Regions from separate parts of the Pannonibacter sp. CBAS1226 genome, predicted to be linked through region 2. Evidence: predicted binding sites of a transcription regulator. Region 2 holds the regulator's gene; each other region holds the start of a gene.

Region 1 (6,372 bases), 850 kb from region 2:
CGGGCGGGAGACAATGCGAACGGTGAAGGTGGTGGCCAGCTCGCTGTCGAGTGCGGCCAGCTGGTCGCGCACCCGCCGTGCATCGGCCGCATCACCGCGCGCCAGAGCCCGTTCACCGTCAGCCGCAAGCCCTGCGGCCTGCACCTTGACCGCATCGTCCAGGGATGCGGCATTGATGGCCGCGGTCAGCCGCGCAATGTCCTGAGGCAAAGTCTGGCTGATCTCGGCCTGGAGAGCCTCCGCAGCCCTTTCACGCGGGGCCGTGACGAGGAAATGCCAGGCGGACAAGGAAATCACGAGTGCCGCCAGCGCGATCGCCGCCACGCGGGCATAGCTCATGCGCCGGATGTAAAGCAGGGCCAGAAACCGTTGCAGCCCGGCTTTGGGCGGGGCATAGACGAAACGGTCTTCCTTGAGGCTGGCAACACCCTGCAGCAGGATGTGATCGGGCACGTCAATGCCCTGTGAGGCATAGATGTCCCGCAGGCGGGCGATCAGCTGCGCATCACGGTCAGTTCCGCTCAGCTCGCGCTGAACAAGGGCCTCGTCATGGCGCAATGTGTCGACCACATCCATCGCCATCATCAGCTCGTCGAGCGGCTGTCCTGCGGCCTTCTGTGTTGCGGCCATTCCAATCCTCCGGCCCGCTGGGGCTGGTTCATCAAGTCGTGTGCGCCGGCCGGCCTGTCAAGCCGGCCGGATGGGCTCAGCCCTTGATCAGGGCCTCACCGGCAGCAAGCTTTGCCAGACGGCGCTTGCCATCTTCGACGGCAAGGCGGATTTCTTCGGAGTTTTTCGTCGACATCTCGCGCATCTCGTTGATGATATTGCGCGAATTGACCTGGAAGTTGACCACGCTGTCCACCAGCTTCTTGACCGACGCCGCCTGCACGGTGGGGCCGTAACCGGCTTTCAGCGCGGCCTCCTGCACGGCATCGCCGATTTCGGCCAGCGTCTCGAGGCTCTTGTTGACGCCGTCCTTCATGGCATTCAGCGTCGCGGTCGATTCATGCAGGCCCTGCAGGCCGGTGAAGGAGGCGTTGAGCGCCGTCAGCACCGATTCATTGGTGGAGAAGAAGCTGACCGACTGGGCATAGACCCGCTCCTTGGCGTTGGTCGTCTGCATCAGGCGCGCCATGATGACTTCGGACGTGTTGTAGCCGATGGTCAGGTTGTCGGAGAGATCCTTGGCGACCTGATAGCGCTTTTCCTCGTCCTGCATCTCGCGCATGCGCTCGTCGCGGGTGAGTTCCAGCCTTGCCTTGGCCGCAAGATCCTCGCCGCTGAAGGCCGTGACTTCGGCCGACGCTGCTTCCAGCGACGCCTTGGCGGCGTTCAGCTTGGCGGTGGCGGTGTTCAGCACTTCCAGCGCCAGAACCTCGGCCTGTTTCAGCGCGCCGCGATAGTCACGGTAGGCGTTGAGGATGGTCTGCTCACGCTGGATCTGCTCCTTCGTGTCCTTTGCGACCTCCAGATAGGTCTTGCGGATATCGTCGAAGCGGTTGGAAATGGTGCCGCGGCGCATGTCGCGCCAGCGGTTGGACAGGCCTTCCATGAAGGAAATCTTGCCGTCGGCCAGCTGGTCGACCATGGCCTTGGCGTCGTCGCGGATCGAGTTGAAGGCATCCGTGATCGCCTCGTAGCGCTCGCCGATGGTCATGGCGGCGATCTGGGTGCGGACGATCTCGTTGAAGGTGGAGGCCTGACCCAGCGTGCGGGTGATGACGGCAATCTTGTCCGGCGAGAGATCGGAAATCTGCTCCAGAAGCGCGTTGATCGGCGCATCGGCTTGCGTTTCGGGCATGAGGCCCAGATCCCTGAGAGCGCCGACGGCCCGGTCGAGATACTGCAGCGGGCTCTTGCTCTGTGCCTCGGTCATCGTCTTCCTCCTGCATCTGCGCCCCGCCGGAGGATCCGGCAGGCCTTCCGCTTGTTGCAACCAAATAGGTCAGGCTGATGACAGCAAGTCAACGCAAAGACCTGCGGGGCCATGATAATCCGCCCGCCCTGTCACATGAAGGCGACAGGGCGGGCGGGGGCATGTGACGCCTCGTTACTTTGCCGCCGCCAGAGCCACGGCAATGGCGGCAGCAAGGCGGGCATTGTTGCGCACGAGCGCGATGTTGGTGACGAGGCTGCGGCCCTTCGTCAGCTCGAAGATGTGGCCCAGCACGAAGGGCGTGACGGCCTTGCCCCGCACGTCGCGCCGGGCGGCCTCGGCAATGGCCGCGTCAATATACTGGCCCATCTCGCCGCGGCTGATCTCGCTCTCTGCCGGAACCGGATTGGCGATCAGCACGCCGCCATGGCCGCCGAACAGCTTGCGCGCCTCGATCAGGCGGGCGATCTCCCCGGCGCTGTCCATGCGGTACGGGGCGGGCAGGCCGCTCTCGCGCGACCAGAAGGCGGGCACTTCGTCCGTGCCATAAGCGATAACCGGCACGCCGCGCGTTTCCAGCACTTCCAGCGTCTTCGGGATATCGAGCAGGGCCTTGGCCCCGGCGCAGACAACGCAGACCGGCGTGCGGGAGAGTTCGTCCAGATCGGCGGAGATATCGAAGCTGGTTTCAGCCCCCTTGTGCACGCCGCCGATGCCGCCCGTGGCAAAGACGCTGATTCCGGCAGCTTCTGCCGCCATCATGGTTGCCGCCACCGTGGTGGAACCGGGACGGCCCGTCGCCACTGCAATGGCCAGATCGGCGCGCGAGCACTTCATCACGTTCTTTTCCTGGCCCAGCCGGTCAAGGTCAGCGGCATCAAGGCCGATGCGGATGCGCCCGTCGAGCACGGCGATGGTGGCCGGCACGGCACCCGCCGCGCGGATGTCGGCTTCCACCTGGCGTGCCGTCTCCACATTCTGCGGGAAGGGCATGCCGTGGGTGATGATGGTCGATTCCAGCGCCACGATGGGCTTGCCGGCAGCGCGGGCGGCCTGAACCTCGGCGGAATAGACGAGAAGATCCGCAAGGCTGGCGGGCAGGGAGGTGGACATGGTTCTTTCCTCAAGGCTTGCGGCCCGTGCCGGACCATTGCGGGGCGGCACGGCGCTGAAAGGGGGGATGGCTTTGGCCACGCCTTAAGGGCGTGCCGGCCGGTTGGTGTTCTTATAGACCTGCGGGTGCTGCAGGTTCAACGTGGGGCAGAGGCTGAAGGCAGTGCCTCAAGCGCCGCCCAGCTCAGGCCTGCCGCCACTGCGCCGGTGACGGCAAGCGTCATGGCGGCTGCGGCAAGCCCTTTCTCTAGGCTCTCGGAGAGGGGCAGGTTGCGGGCGATGCCCGCAAGCGTTCCGGCCATCAGCGCGTCGCCCGCACCGGTCACGTCATGGACCATGGCGGGAGGCGGGGTCAGGAAGCCATGAGCCTCACCCTTGGACCAGAAGAGCGGCTTTGCGCCCGCACTGATCACCACGGCCCCCGGGCCAAGGGCCCGAAGGGCGGCGCCGAGTTCTTCCTGCGGGGTATCGGAGCTGAGCCCGGCAAGGTGTGCGGCCTCACCCCGGTTGACGAAGAGGATATCAAGCCGCGGCAGGATGGGGCGAAGGCGTGCCGCCTTGGCATTCGACACCGCATCGGCCGCCAGCAGCTTGTCACCAGAAGCTTGAGCCAGCGCTTCGAGCACGGTCTGGGGCAGGTTTGCCTCGATGAACCAGAGGCCGGCTGCCCGTGCTGCCGGTGACAGATCACCTGCGAGCGACGCATCAAGGCTTTCTGTTATATCCGTATCGACCACAGCGGCGGCAAGCGAGCCATCCGGGTCATGCAGGGCCACGTAACGGCCGGTTGGCAAGGGCAGGGTGCGGACACCAAAGAGGTTGAGGCCCTCGCGCCCCAGAAGGCTGCGCAGCGCAGCGCCGTCTCCGTCATCTCCCAGCGCTCCGCTGAGGGCCACCGGCACGCCGAGCTTCGCCAGCCCCCGCGCCACATTGGTGGCAACGCCGCCGGGCATGCCCCGCATGTTGGACGGGGTGGAGGTTTCGCGGTGGATGGGCTCCTTCGCATGGGCGATCAGGTCGAGATGAATGGCGCCGAAGCAGGCCGCCGGGGCCGCTGTCTGGACTGTTCCGTTCATTGCCGTGTCTCCTTGCAAGGCCCGTTCCGGTGGAATGAGGGAAGGCGCGCGTCTGCCGGCCGCCTCAAAGGGGCACCGCTGCGGCTGTGCAGGGCGCGAACCATATGCCAGCGATTCTGCTAACCTGCCAGCCTGCTTGCGAAGCTACGTGAAAAGAACGGGCTTGCGGAAGAGCACGCAGGCGTGAACATACACGGAACTAATTGACGAAAAACGATAAAAAACAATCTTGTAAAAGATCTTGGCAAATTGGAACAAAGAGGGTACAAAAGCTGAGTTTGAAACGGCGGGTCCATCGTGGAATAAGGAGCCTCGCACATGTCTCAGAGTTCACTTCGCCTTGTAGAGAGCAGCCAGATGGACAAGACCAAAGCGCTGGATGCAGCGCTCTCGCAGATCGAACGGGCCTTCGGTAAGGGCTCCATCATGCGCATGGGCCAGGGGCAGGTGGTTGAGGTCCAGACGGTCTCCACCGGCTCCCTCGGCCTCGATATTGCGCTGGGCATCGGCGGATTGCCGAAGGGCCGTATCGTCGAGATCTATGGCCCGGAATCCTCGGGCAAGACGACGCTGGCCCTGCACACCATTGCCGAGGCTCAGAAGTCCGGCGGCATCTGCGCCTTCATTGATGCCGAGCATGCGCTCGATCCGATCTATGCCCGCAAGCTGGGCGTCAATCTGGATGATCTGCTGATCTCCCAGCCCGATGCCGGCGAGCAGGCGCTGGAAATCGCCGACACGCTGGTGCGCTCCGGCGCTATCGACATTCTGGTGGTGGACTCGGTGGCTGCCCTGACGCCGAAGGCCGAACTGGAAGGCGAAATGGGCGACAGCCTGCCGGGCATGCAGGCCCGCCTGATGAGCCAGGCGCTGCGCAAGCTCACGGCCTCCATCTCCAAGTCGAACTGCATGGTGATCTTCATCAACCAGATCCGCATGAAGATCGGCGTCATGTTCGGTTCGCCCGAAACCACGACGGGCGGTAACGCGCTGAAGTTCTATGCCTCCGTCCGCCTTGACATCCGCCGCATCGGCTCCATCAAGGACAGGGAAGAGGTTGTCGGCAACCAGACCCGCGTCAAGGTGGTGAAGAACAAGCTGGCGCCTCCGTTCCGTCAGGTCGAATTCGACATCATCTACGGTGAAGGCGTATCCAAGTCGGGTGAGCTGGTCGATCTGGGCGTCAAGGCGAACATCGTCGAGAAGTCCGGTGCCTGGTTCTCCTACAACAGCCAGCGCCTCGGTCAGGGCCGCGAGAACGCCAAGCAGTTCCTGCGCGACAATCCGGCCATTGCCGACGAGATCGAGCTGGCCATCCGCCAGAACGCCGGTCTTCTGGCTGAAGCCATCACCACCGGTGACAGCGACAGCGAAGACGCTGACGATTGATATCCCCTGCCGGTACAGGCTGCCGGTGGGATACCCCTTACGTCTGATTGTTTTGAAGACCCGCGTTTTGCGGGTCTTCTGCTGTCTGGAGCACGATTGCCGCGAGGGCTGGTCTTCTGCCCCTTGAAGGCAAGCGCCAAATGCAGCCGCCTCGCTTCTGGACAGGCCGAAGGGTGAAAGATAAAAGGCTTTGAACTGCTTGCGCGGGAAAGGCCGGGGCAGGGGGCAGGAGAGTGTCCCCGCCGGAGATATCCCGCGCTGCCGATGGATCGAGAGCGAGACCTAGATGAGCGGCGTAAACGAGATCAGATCAGCGTTTCTGGAATATTTTGCCAAGAATGGCCATCAGGTCGTGGAATCGAGCCCCCTGGTGCCGCGCAACGACCCGACGCTCATGTTCACCAATGCGGGCATGAACCAGTTCAAGAATGTGTTCACCGGCCTGGAAAAGCGCGACTACGACCGCGCCGTGACCGCGCAGAAGGTGGTGCGTGCCGGCGGCAAACACAACGATCTCGACAATGTGGGCTACACTGCCCGCCATCACACCTTCTTCGAGATGCTGGGCAACTTCTCCTTCGGTGACTATTTCAAGGAGCGGGCCATCGAACTGGCCTGGAACCTGATCACCAAGGAATACGGCCTGCCAAAGGAGCGCCTGATCGTCACCGTCTATTCGGAAGACGACGAGGCGCACGCCCTGTGGAAGAAGGTCGCCGGTCTTTCGGACAGCAAGATCATCCGCATCCCGACCTCGGACAACTTCTGGACCATGGGCGACACCGGCCCCTGCGGCCCGTGCTCCGAAATCTTCTACGATCACGGCGACCATATCTGGGGTGGCCCTCCGGGCTCGGCCGAGGAGGATGGCGACCGCTTCATCGAGATCTGGAATCTCGTGTTCATGCAGTATGA
Region 2 (6,372 bases):
TTCCAGGCGGCCATCAGGATGGAGAAGTTCCACGGGATGATCTGGCCGACGACGCCCAGCGGCTCATGGAAGTGATAGGCGACCGTGTCATGGTCGATCTCGCTCATGGTGCCTTCCTGCCCGCGCAGCACACCGGCAAAGTAGCGGAAGTGATCGACGGAGAGCGGAATGTCGGCGGCGGTCGTCTCGCGGATCGGCTTGCCGTTGTCCCAGGTTTCAGCAGCGGCCAGCACGTCGAGATTGGCCTCCATCACATCCGCGATCTTCAGGAGGATATTGGCGCGGTGGGCAGCAGAGGTCTTGCCCCAGGCCTCGCGCGCCGCATGGGCGGCATCCAGCGCGGCGTTGATGTCAGCGGCATCGGAACGGGCCACCTCGCAGATCCTGGCGCCGGTGATCGGGGTGATGTTGTCCATGTAGCGGCCGCTGACCGGCGGCACGAACTTGCCGCCGATGAAATTGTCATAGCGCTCGCGGAACGGTGAAACGGTGCGGAAATCCGCCTGTGCCTGAATGTTCATGCCTGTCTCCTCCAACGGGCCGCCTCCTCGCGGCCATGGGAAGAGCTTGACGCACGGCGGACGGTCTGAGGAGCCATGGCCGGGAACGGCTGCCCGCGCCTGTCGCAGTTCTGCGACAGATGATGGCGGGTTTGTGGGGTAGTGTCAGATGGAAGCACAGTCGCGCCCCATATCCGGCGTCACCACGGGCGACGCTGCGGTGAGGGGCAAATCCATGCCCGCCTGACAGGCCCCGGCCTATCCTTGGTATTTGGGACCGGGGCTGAGCGTGGCAAATGCCCGAGCGCGCTCGCCCCCTCACTCCTTCGCCAGTTTCCGGTGAAGCGTCGCGCGGGAGAGGCCGAGGGCGCGGGAGGCGGCGGAGACGTTGCCCGAGGCACGGGCCAGCGCCCGGTGCAAAACCGCTCGCTCCGCATCCTCCAGCCGTTCATGCACCGGCAGGCCGAGAAGATCGGCGAGCGGGCGCGGGTTTGCGGCAGGATCGGCGGTGAGGCCCAGCAGGGCCCGCGCCCCGCGCGTTGCGCCAATGACGAGATCATCCTCATCCACCGCCACAAGCGCGGCAAGGCCATGCGTGCCGCCGCCCGGCACCAGCACCACACGGGCCTTCGGGAAGGCGGCATGGAAGAGGTCGGCTTCCACTTTGTGCGCCGTGTTCTGCACCGTCTGGCTGATGAGGCTGAGCACGGCGGCGGACATGTCCTGCTCGGCCGTGGACACATCGATCACCGCCGCCAGCTGGCCTCCGGCGTCATGCACGGGGGCAGAGGTGCAGGTGAGGCCGATGTTGCGGGCAAGGAAATGCTGATCCCGGTGGATCGTCACCGCCCTGCCCTCGGCAAGGCAGGTGCCGATACCGTTGGTGCCGGCTTCCGCCTCGGACCACACGGCGCCGGTCCACAGGCCGGACGCGGCAAAATCGCGGTCCTCGGATGAATTGCCGCGCCGTTCCACCGCGATGCCTTCCGCGTCAGCCAGCACCACGCAGGCGCCAAGGCCACCGATGGTCTGGAACAGCCAGTCGAGATGGGGCGCGGCGGTGGCCACAAGCCCGCCCATGCGCTCGCGCACGAGCGCAAGTTCCTGCGCCGTCAGGCGCGGCTCCACCCGGCGTTTCACCGGATCAAGGCCATGAAGATGGGCCGAGCGGGCCCAGGAAGCGGCAATGGGCGAGCGCGCCGCCTGCCCGCTGGCAAGCGCCGCCTCGATACGGCTCTGATGCTGAGACGTCACCGTGGGCATGTCTGGCTCCTCCCGCAAGGCTCTGACAGCCTGCATCCTGCCCGAAGGAACAGGACGCAGGCCGAAGCCCCTGAGGCGGCAGGCACCACTCCCGGTGGGCCTTTGTTGCAAGGACGCGGATCTCTCCCTTCCGCGAGCCTCAAGCCCCCAATGCGCACCATGCCGCAAGGAAAGACTAGCAGCTTCGCCGCCCGCACGCCATCCGGAGCTTAACGGGCACGAATCAAGAAGCCGGGCGCACCCACACCGCGCAGTCATGGAAGGCGGCGCCGCCATAGGGGGCGATGGGCTCGGCGCCGATCAGCGTGTTGATGCCATTGCCGTTTTCAAAGGCCGTGTTGGGCCAGATGCCTTCCGACACCACCGTGCCGGGCGCCAGCCCCTCCACATGACGCAGATGCAGCCGTACCTCGCCGCGCCGGTTGCCCAGGATGACGCGGGCGCCATCCTCCAGCCCCGCAGCAGCGGCTTCATCGGGACGCATCCAGACTTCCGGCCGGCCGCCTTCCTTCTTGGTGGAGCCCGGCGTTTCGGTGAAGCTGGAATTGAGGAAGGAGCGGGCGGGTGCCGTCACCAGACGGAACGGATGCTCCGCGTCGGCATTTTCCACCGCGTTCCAGTAATCCGGCAGGCGCGGCATGGCGGCGTGGGCGCCGAAGGGCTTGCCGTCTTCCGGCCGGTTGGGCGCAGCGGTGAAGCCCCAGTCCACCTTGAAGTGATACTTGCCGTCCGCATGGCCGAAGCCATCGAGATAATGGGCGGTGCGGAAGTCCGGCTGCAGATCCTTCCAGCGCCCGGCCTCCAGTTCGGCCAGCGTGCCATAGCCGGAATTGACGAGCATCCAGTCCACGTGCTCGCGGGCGCTCATGTGGAATCCGGGATGATCCTTTGCATCAAGACGCTTCGCCAGTTCGTTGATAACGAATATGTTCTCCCGCGCCTCGCCCGGCGCTTCCGTCAGCTTGGGGCCAAACAGCATGTACTGGTGGCCGCCGCCCCGGTAGATGTCGTCATGCTCCAGGAACTGGGTCGCGGGCAGCACGATGTCGGCATAGCGCGCCGTGTCCGTCATGAACTGCTCATGCACCACGGTGAAGAGATCCTCGCGGGCAAAGCCCTGTTTCACCAGTGTCTGTTCCGGCGCGACGGAGACCGGATTGGTGTTCTGGATCAGCAGCGCCGTCACCGGCGGGCCGCCGGCCAGCGCCTCACGGTCCCCCGTCAGCACGCGGCCGATGAGGCTCTGGTCGAGGAACCTTGTGCCGGTGCGCAGGGAACTGCCCTCGACCATCGACTTGTCGAGCCTGTAGATCGCCCCGTTGTTGTGGAAGGCGCCGCCCCCCTCATACTGCCAGGAGCCTGCAACAGCTGCAATGCTGGCCGCCGCATGCATGGAGACAGCGCCGTTGCGGCTGCGGGTAAAGCCATAGCCAAGACGGATGAAGGTGCGCTTCACCTCGCCGATCATCCGGGCAAGCTGCGTGATCTCCTCTGCCGGAACGCCGGTGATCCCTTCCGCCCATTCCGGGGTGCGGGTGGCAAGATGGGCTTCCAGCTCGTCCGGGCAGTCGGTGTAACGGGCAAGATAGTCCCGGTCGGCCAGGCCGTCACGGAACAGCACATGCATGATGGCACAGGCCAGCGCCGCATCGCTGCCGGGCTTCAGCACGATTCCGAGATCCGCCTGCTTCATCGTTTCGGTGCGGTAGACGTCAATCACGATGATCTTCGCACCACGTGTCTTGCGGGCGGTGATGGCGTGGGTCATGACGTTCACTTGCGTCGCGACCGCATTGGTGCCCCAGATGATGATCTGGTCGGCCTTCATCATCTCGCGCGGGTCCGGCCCGGCCAGAAGCCCGGTTCCGGCCACATAGCCGGTCCAGGCCGGATTGGTGCAGATCGAGGAAAACTGCTGCGAATAGCCCTTGGCATGGCGCAGGCGGTGGATGCTGTCGCGCTGCACCAGCCCCATGGTGCCGGCGTAGTAATAGGGCCAGACCGTCTCCGGCCCATGCTTCGCCTCCGCCTCCAGGAATCGCGCGGCAATAAGGTCCAGTGCTTCGTCCCAGGAGATGGGCTCGAACCGCCCTTCCCCCTTGGCACCCGCGCGGGCCATCGGCGTCACCAGCCGGTCCGGATGGTACAGCCGTTCGGCATAGCGGGCGACCTTGGCGCAGATGACGCCCGCCGTGTAGGGATTGTCCGCCGCCCCGCGCAGGCGGCCGATGCGGCCCTCTGCCGTCACCTCCACATCCAGCGCGCAGGTGGAGGGGCAGTCATGCGGACAGGCGGAATGGGCGGTGATGGTGACAGGCTTGTTCATCTTCGGTCTTTTCGGGGTCCCGGTGGCGCCGCCCCAGAGCAGAATGCCGCCTAAGGCAGGGTGAGGCCGCCTGCGAAGCGCAGGCAGCGCGGGAACTGTGTCTTCTTCTTTCGCCAGCTTTCGGGACACCGGCGCATGAAGTCAAGCCGGGCCCGCAGGCAATTGCACGCAAGGTACCGTTCTGCCGGGAAAAGGCGCAGCGGCGGTGTGTTGTCTTGAGTGCATGCGACAGGAACATCCCGCTAACCTCACCTTAAGACTTGTGGAACACAGTGAGAACAGCTAAGGTACGTTCATGATTTGTACCAGACCCTCCAACGGGGACCTCACATGCTGACGCGCAAGCAACACGAACTGCTGATGTTCATTCATGAGCGCCTGAAGGAATCCGGGGTTCCGCCGTCCTTTGACGAAATGAAGGACGCACTGGACCTCCGGTCCAAGTCCGGCATTCATCGTCTGATCACGGCGCTGGAGGAGCGCGGCTTCATCCGCCGCCTGCCCAACAGGGCGCGTGCCATGGAAGTGGTCCGCCTGCCGGATTCGGTCACGCCGGGCCTGTCTTCGCCGCGCGGCAAGGGCTTTGCGCCCTCTGTGATCGAAGGATCGCTCGGCAAGGCATCTGCCCCGGCCGCCGCTCCATCCGCTCCGGCGGCGGAAAGCGCCCCTCACTTCACCTCCATCCCGGTCATGGGCCGCATCGCCGCCGGTGTTCCGATCGAGGCGATCCAGACCCACAGCCATTCCATTTCCGTGCCGCCCGAGTTGATCAGCCGCGGGGAGCACTATGCGTTGGAAGTGCGCGGTGATTCGATGATCGAGGCCGGTATTCTGGATGGCGACACGGTGCTGATCCGCAAGACCGACACGGCCGAGAGCGGCGACATCATCGTGGCACTGGTGGACGACGAGGAAGCAACGCTCAAGCGCCTGCGCAAGAAGGGCGCTTCCGTTGCGCTGGAAGCTGCCAACCCGGCCTATGAAACCCGCATCTTCGGCCCCGGCCGCGTGCGCATCCAGGGCAAGCTCGTTGCCCTGTTCCGGCAGTATTGAGCCGCTGCCGCCCGATCGACACGCTAGAAGAATGCCGGAGACACTGTTTCCGGCATTTCTGTTTATGGCGGCACGCGGCACGCACCCGGCAGACTTGCGTCACCGGCAACTGGGCGGGCCCGTGCGGTGGCTGCACGCATGCAAGAGCAATTCCGGCAAAGGCGGCACCGGTTTCGCGTCCGGAATCGCGTGAAAACAGGCAGCCAGAGCACGGCCGGCCGCTCCGTTTTCATCGGAAGGGCTCCAGGCATGTTGCGCCAGCCACTCAAAGCCTTGATACGGGCGGTGCAGAAGCGTCCGGACCAAGTTCCCGCCGGGCACAGGAATAGCTGCCCTCCCCTCCCCTTGCCCCCTGCGTCAAAACGCATCTTGCTCCGGACGCGTCTGCGCCGCAGTTAGCGGGTAAGGAATTATCCTGATTTGCCGCAAGCCGGCCAGCACAAGGAGGCCCTCATGACCATCGAGACATCCGGCCAGTGGCCAGCCCAGTCGCCCGCCCATGTCGGCGTGCGCGGCCGTTGCCCGCGCTGCGGTCAAGGGCATCTGTTCAAGGGCTTCCTCACCCTTGCCCCGTCCTGTGAAGTCTGCGGCCTTGACTACAGCTTCGCCGACCCGGCGGATGGCCCGGCCTTCTTCGTCATCTGCTTTGCCTGCGTTCCGAGCGTTGCCTTCGCCATGTGGCTGGAAATTGCCTACACGGCGCCCTATTGGGTCCACCTCTTCACAACGCTGCCGCTGCTCCTCCTCACCTGCATTCCGCCCCTCCGCCCCCTCAAGGGCTGGCTGGTAGCAAGCCAGTATATCTACAAGGCCGAGGAAGGCAGGCTGGTGACGGATACCCCGGCCGAAGACAAAACGGCGGGAGGAGCAAGGCCCGGTCCCGAAACCTGAAAAGGCCGCCTCATGCCAGGAGTTTCGATGCTCACACCTCACGCCTTGAAAAGGCTCTTGCGCCGCAAGGATTTGTCCAACTCCCAATGAGTCAGGCGGATTGAGAGCCGGCAGTAGGCTCCGGAGCAGACCGGACTGCTTCAGCCCGCCCTTTCACCATGAAGGGCACCGCTGTGAGGATCATCAGGCTGAACCACCAGCCCTGCCATGCCCCATGACTCACAACCGCGACACTGTAGGTGACGGCCAGAGTGACGGTTGCCGCCGCGAGGCTCGCGCCCTGAAGGTGGCCCGCGCGGCGGAACAACAGGGCAAGCGCTGCAGCGAACAGAGCCGCCC
Region 3 (6,372 bases), on a different contig from region 2:
ACATGGAATTCGTGCAGTTCCATCCGACCGGCATCTACGGCTCGGGCTGCCTCATCACCGAGGGCGCCCGCGGCGAAGGCGGCTATCTGGTCAACTCGGAAGGCGAGCGCTTCATGGAGCGTTATGCCCCCTCCGCCAAGGACCTTGCCTCCCGCGATGTGGTTTCGCGCTGCATGACCCTGGAGATCCGTGAAGGCCGCGGCGTCGGCAAGAACAAGGATCACATCTTCCTGCACCTCGACCACCTGGATCCGGCCATGCTGGCCGAGCGCCTGCCGGGCATTTCCGAATCCGCGAAGATCTTCGCGGGCGTGGACGTGACCAAGGAGCCGATCCCGGTTCTGCCGACCGTGCACTACAACATGGGCGGCATTCCCACCAACTACTGGGGTGAAGTGCTGAACCCGGATGCCGCCAACCCGAACCGCATCCAGCCGGGCCTGATGGCCGTGGGTGAGGCGGGCTGTGCATCGGTGCATGGCGCCAACCGCCTTGGCTCCAACTCGCTGATCGACCTTGTGGTCTTCGGCCGCGCCGCTGCCATCCGCGCAGCCGAGGTTGTCGATCCGAAGTCCGCAGTGCCCACGCCGAACGAGCGCTCCTGCGAAGAAATCATGGCCCGCTTCGACAAGACGCGCCACGCCAGCGGCAGCACGCCGACGGCAGCTCTGCGCGAGAAGATGCAGCGCGCCATGCAGGAAGACGCGGCTGTGTTCCGCACCCAGGAAAGCCTGGAGCAGGGCTGCAAGCGCCTCTCCGCCATCTGGGGCGAAATGAGCGACATCAAGGTCTCCGACCGGTCCATGGTCTGGAACTCGGATCTTGTGGAAACCCTCGAGCTGCAGAACCTGATGGCCAACGCCATCACCACGGTTTACGGCGCCGAGGCCCGCAAGGAGAGCCGTGGTGCCCATGCCCGCGAGGACTACAAGGCTGGTCCGCTGGGTGGCCGTGATGACGACAACTGGCGCAAGCACACCCTGTCCTGGGTGGACGAGGCCGGTAACGTCAAGCTGGACTACCGTCCGGTCGTCCTCGAGCCGCTGACGCCCTACGAGCAGGGCGGCATCGACCCGAAGAAGATCGCCCCCAAGGCACGCGTGTACTAAGGACGGCACCCGATGTCCGCAACCGCCCGGCCAGATACCAGTTCCCCCTTCGGCACCTACCGTGCCGAGGGTCTGGTGCGTCTTGCCTGGGGGCTTGCGGACCGGCATGACATTTCTGCCTTTCTGCGCAAGCGGATCAGGTCACTGGTGGCCCGTCTTTTCGGCGGCCCCTATGACACGGTGGTGGAAGGGCTGAAGTTCCGCGTCTACCCCGGCGCCAACTACGACGACCGCAAGATGCTGGCCCGCGGCCGGCTGCCGGAGCGGGCCGAGCACGGCCTTCTGGCACCGCTCATCCACCGGGGCGCGGTCTTCGTTGATGTGGGCGCCAATGTGGGCACCTATTCCCTGTTCGCCGCTGCTGCCGGTGCCCGTGTGCTGGCGGTTGAGGCAAGCGAGGAGACGGCGGAGAAGCTTGCCTTCAACATCGCGGCCAATGGCGCGGGCAGCATCACGCTGGTGCGCACGGCAGTGGGCGACCGGGAGGGGGAGCTTTCCCTCTGGCGCGAGCCCTCCAACGCCGGTTTTGCCACCGTGGTGGAAGATCTGACCACCGGCGAATGGGCCGGGAACTGGTCCAATGTCACCGTTCCGGTGCGCCCGCTGCTCGATGTGATCAGCGAGGCAGGCCTTGAGCGGGTGGATGTCATGAAGCTGGACGTGGAAGGGTTTGAGGACCGTGTCCTCCTGCCCTATCTGCGGACGGCAAACCGGGACCTCTGGCCCCGGGCGATCCTGATTGAAACAAACTGCCGGCCGCACTGGGCCGAGGACTGCCTGACCCTTCTGGCAGATCTCGGTTACGTCAAGGCCGGTGAAACCAGAGACAACATCCTGTTCCGGCTGGCGGCCTGACGGGGAACTGACTGGCGCGGACATTCATCCGCCGCCGTAACGCGGAGCGACGATAATGGTTCAGCTGACGCTTCCCAAGAACTCGAAGGTGACCGAGGGCAAGGTCTGGGACAAGCCGGCGGGCGCCACCAACCTGCGCGAATACCGGATCTACCGCTGGAATCCGGATGACGGGCGCAACCCGCGCATCGACACCTATTTCGTCGATCTCGACGACTGCGGCCCGATGATTCTGGACGGTCTGATCTACATCAAGAACAAGATCGACCCGACGCTGACGTTCCGCCGCTCCTGCCGCGAAGGCATCTGCGGCTCCTGCGCGATGAACATCGACGGCACCAACACCCTTGCCTGCACCCGCGGCATGGATGAAGTGTCCAAGGGCGCCATCAGCATCTACCCGCTGCCGCACATGCCGGTGGTGAAGGATCTGGTACCGGACCTGACCCGCTTCTATGCCCAGCACCGCTCCATCGAGCCCTGGCTGAAGACGGTGTCCCCGGCTCCGGAAAAGGAATGGCGCCAGAGCCATGAGGACCGCGCCAAGCTGGACGGCCTCTACGAGTGCATTCTCTGCGCCTGCTGCTCCACCTCCTGCCCGTCCTACTGGTGGAACGGCGACCGCTACCTCGGCCCGGCCGTGCTGCTGCAGGCCTACCGCTGGCTCATCGACAGCCGCGACGAAGCCAAGGGCGAGCGTCTCGACAACCTCGAAGACCCGTTCCGCCTCTACCGCTGCCACACCATCATGAACTGCGCGCAGGCCTGCCCGAAGGGCCTGAACCCGGCCAAGGCCATCGCGGAGATCAAGAAGATGCTGGTGGACCGCCGCGTCTGACCCGGCTCAAGGCCACACAGCTGACAGCTGATCCGGGCCCGCTCTGCCCCTTCCGCAAGGAACCGGGGCAGGGCGGGCCTTCTTTGTTACAGGCCGCCGGTTTCTGACCCGGCTGCCTATTCTGGACAAACCGGTCCAGAAATCACATATGTATGTGCCCCGCCGCAAAGCGGCCCCTGACATGAAGCTTTCCGGAGAACAGGCATGGCCCTGAAGGTCGCGGTCCAGATGGACCATATTTCGTCCATCAACATTGCCGGTGACAGCGCCTTTGCGCTGATGCTGGAGGCGCAGGCGCGCGGGCACGAGCTTTACCACTACACGCCGGACCGGCTGGCGCTGAAGGACGGCAAGGTCTTCGCCGCGCTGGAGCCGGTAACGGTGCGCGACGAGAAGGGCAACCACTTCACGCTGGGCGAAAAGCAGCGCACGGATCTGTCGCAGATCGACGTCATCCTGATGCGTCAGGACCCGCCTTTCGACATGGCCTATGTGGCCGCCACCCATCTTCTGGAGAAGATCCATCCGCAGGTGCTGGTGGTCAACAATCCGGCCGAGGTGCGCAACGCGCCCGAAAAGCTGTTCGTCACCGAATTTGCCGATCTGATGCCGCCGACGCTGATCACCCGCGACCGGGCAGAGATCGACGCCTTCCGCGAGGAGCATGGCGATATCGTCATGAAGCCGCTGTTCGGCCATGGCGGGGCGGCGGTGTTCCGCATCACCAATGATGACCTCAACTACGGCTCGCTCTACGACTTCTTCGCCGCCACCTTCCGCGAGCCCTGGGTGATCCAGCGCTTCCTGCCGAATGTGAAGCATGGCGACAAGCGCATCCTGCTGGTGGACGGCGAATATGCCGGCGCCGTCAACCGGGTGCCCGCGCCGGGCGATCTGCGCTCCAACATGGTGCGCGGCGGCTCGCCGAAGGAATCCGAACTGAGCGAGCGCGAGCGCGAGATCTGCGCCCGCCTCGGGCCGGCTCTCCGGGCCAAGGGGCTGATCCTCGTCGGCATCGACGTGATCGACGGCAACCTGACGGAGATCAACGTCACCGCCCCCACCGGCATCCGCGCCGTCAAGCGCCTCGGCGGCCCGGATATTGCCGTGCGCGTCTGGGACGTGATCGAGGCCAAGCGCCGGGCGTAAAGCCCGGCATACACACTGCAAAATTCTCGATCGTCATACCGGACGAGAGCGAAGCGAAGATCCGGTACCGGTGAGCCAAGGCCCATCGGTACCGCCCTTGAGCGCAGGCAACCCGCACCCCGGCTCACCGGTCCCGGCTCGCGCTGCGCTTGGCCGGAATGACGCGGAAAGGTAACTGCCCCGCCCGGCCTGAAGCCCGGCACTCTCTCCTGCTTCGGCTTCACGCCAGCGCGAAGATACGGGCCGGGCCGCCGGTGCCGCCCCGGTGCTTGGGCGCGCCAACGACCAGCGTTGCACCCTTGACCGGCAGCTGGTCCAGATTGGCGATGCACTCGATGCCCCAGCGGTTTGACGGCAGCCAGGCGTAGTGAACCGCAAAATCCGGCGACATGCCGTAGTCCAGCGACAGCGTGTCCGAGGCGATGCCCGAGATACTGCCCGTTTCCATCAGCATCTGAACCGCTTCCACATGGAAGCCGGGGAAATGCATCTTGCCATCCGCATCGGCACTGCGGAATTTCTCCGTGTTCACATGCTTGTCCCAGCCGGACAGCATGGCAACGCAGGCGCCTTCCGGCAGATCACCGTTTGCCGCCGTCCAGGCCTTGATGTCATCGGGGGTCAGCTGCGCATCGGCGTTTTCCGCAGCCCTTGCGCGGATATCGATGATGCAGAGCGGCACGACGAGATTGGCGACCGGAATTTCCGCCACCGACAGCCCGTCAGCCGAAAAATGCAGCGGCGCATCCACATGGGTGCCGGTGTGCTCGTTCACCCGCAGCTCGAACAGGTTGAACTTGTCCTTGGCGTAGTCGAACAGCTTTTCGGCAAAGAACTGCTGCTGGCCGAAGAAGGTCGGGAAGGCCTCGTGCAGCTCATGGGTCAGGTCGCTGACCTTGCTGGGCACCGCCGCCATGGCAGAAAAGGGCGCGCTCACCGCCGCAGCGGCCGCCACCGCCCCGCCAACGGCTGCGGCCCGGAAAAGATCGCGCCGCGACAGCATGCGGTCCTTCACGGCATTCATCACACACACATCACACATGGCTGTTCCCCTTTGCCTGTCCGGCCTCGCGCCTTTTCATGGGCTGATGAAAAGATGCTGCAATCTGTCCCGGAAAAGCGCAAGGCCAAAGAAGCAGCGTTAATGTTCTGTTTACGTTCTTGACTCCCTGAAAAGTTGCCGTAATCTCGAATACGACCCATAGGGGAGGCGCGTATGGTAAGCCGGGTGACGACGGTCGCATTTCAGGGCATCGAGGCAGTGCCCGTTGATGTGCAGGTGCAGGTGGGGCCCGGCATGGTGGCCTTCACCGTGGTGGGTCTGCCGGACAAGGCGGTGGCCGAAAGCCGGGAGCGGGTGCGTGCCGCCCTGCATGCCTCGGGTCTGGCGCTGCCGGCCAAGCGGGTGATCGTCAATCTCGCCCCTGCCGACCTGCCGAAGGAAGGTTCCCACTACGATCTGCCGATTGCGCTGGGCATCATGTCCGCCATCGGCGCCATTCCGCCGGACATGCTGGCCGACTACGTGGTGCTGGGGGAACTGGGGCTGGATGGCACGCTGGCGCCGGTGGCCGGGGTGCTGCCTGCGGCCATGGGCGCCAACGGGCTCGGCAAGGGGCTGATCTGCCCGGAGGAATGCGGGCCGGAAGCGGCTTGGGCAGACGGAGAGATGTCCATTCTTGCGCCGCGCTCGCTGATCCAGCTGGCGAACCATTTCAAGGGCACGCAGGTGCTCTCCCGGCCTTCCCCGCGCCTGCGGGGCCTGCCCGCCAACCTGCCGGACCTTGCCGATGTGAAGGGGCAGGAGACGGCCAAGCGCGCGCTGGAGATTGCCGCAGCCGGTGGCCACAACATGCTGATGGTCGGCCCGCCGGGCGCGGGCAAGTCGATGCTGGCCAGCCGTCTTGCCTCCATCCTGCCGCCGCTGTCGCCGAGGGAACTGCTGGAAGTTTCCATGATTGCCTCCCTCGCCGGAGAGCTGGCCGATGGCAAGCTGACCGACCGGCGCCCCTTCCGCGCACCGCATCATTCGGCGTCGATGGCCGCGCTCGTCGGCGGCGGTTTGCGGGCGCGGCCGGGGGAAGTGTCGCTCGCCCACAATGGCGTGCTCTTTCTGGATGAGCTGCCGGAGTTCCAGCCACAGGTGCTCGACAGTCTGCGTCAGCCGCTGGAGGCAGGCGAAACCATCATCGCCCGGGCCAATCACCGGGTCACCTATCCCTCGCGCATCCAGCTGATTGCGGCGATGAACCCGTGCCGCTGCGGCCATGCGGGCGAGCCGGGCCACCAGTGCCGCCGGGGCCCGCGCTGCGCCAGCGAATATCAGTCCCGCGTTTCCGGCCCTTTCCTCGACCGGTTGGACCTCAGGATCGAGGTACCCGCCGTCACCGCCAGCGATCTGCTCACCCCCGGCCGTGCGGA

The links. Region 2 encodes LexA, which represses DNA repair genes until DNA is damaged. Its sites were predicted from a motif close to TGTTCNNNNTGTGTTCNG; they were not measured.
Region 1: the regulator LexA is predicted to act here: its motif matches at 4,319-4,336, upstream of recA (recombinase RecA).
Region 3: the regulator LexA is predicted to act here: its motif matches at 5,097-5,114, upstream of AC0CMF_RS15535 (YifB family Mg chelatase-like AAA ATPase).

What each region holds. Positions count from the first base shown of each region.
Region 1 covers NZ_JBVOUO010000001.1:30,480-36,851, forward strand. Annotated here, with positions in the region: gene AC0CMF_RS00150 (DUF6384 family protein) at 1-630, opposite strand, end outside; gene AC0CMF_RS00155 (cell surface protein) at 707-1,879, opposite strand; gene AC0CMF_RS00160 (pseudouridine-5'-phosphate glycosidase) at 2,054-2,992, opposite strand; gene AC0CMF_RS00165 (PfkB family carbohydrate kinase) at 3,130-4,068, opposite strand; gene recA (recombinase RecA) at 4,387-5,457, shown strand; gene alaS (alanine--tRNA ligase) at 5,744-6,372, shown strand, end outside.
Region 2 covers NZ_JBVOUO010000001.1:884,209-890,580, forward strand. Annotated here, with positions in the region: gene adh (aldehyde dehydrogenase) at 1-521, opposite strand, end outside; gene AC0CMF_RS04020 (helix-turn-helix domain-containing protein) at 819-1,763, opposite strand; gene AC0CMF_RS04025 (molybdopterin oxidoreductase family protein) at 1,987-4,089, opposite strand; gene lexA (transcriptional repressor LexA) at 4,420-5,142, shown strand; gene AC0CMF_RS04035 (DUF983 domain-containing protein) at 5,596-6,033, shown strand; gene AC0CMF_RS04040 (O-antigen ligase family protein) at 6,125-6,372, opposite strand, start outside.
Region 3 covers NZ_JBVOUO010000005.1:172,018-178,389, reverse strand. Annotated here, with positions in the region: gene sdhA (succinate dehydrogenase flavoprotein subunit) at 1-1,109, shown strand, start outside; gene AC0CMF_RS15555 (FkbM family methyltransferase) at 1,122-1,964, shown strand; gene AC0CMF_RS15550 (succinate dehydrogenase iron-sulfur subunit) at 2,020-2,802, shown strand; gene gshB (glutathione synthase) at 3,007-3,951, shown strand; gene AC0CMF_RS15540 (cyclase family protein) at 4,172-4,993, opposite strand; gene AC0CMF_RS15535 (YifB family Mg chelatase-like AAA ATPase) at 5,168-6,372, shown strand, end outside.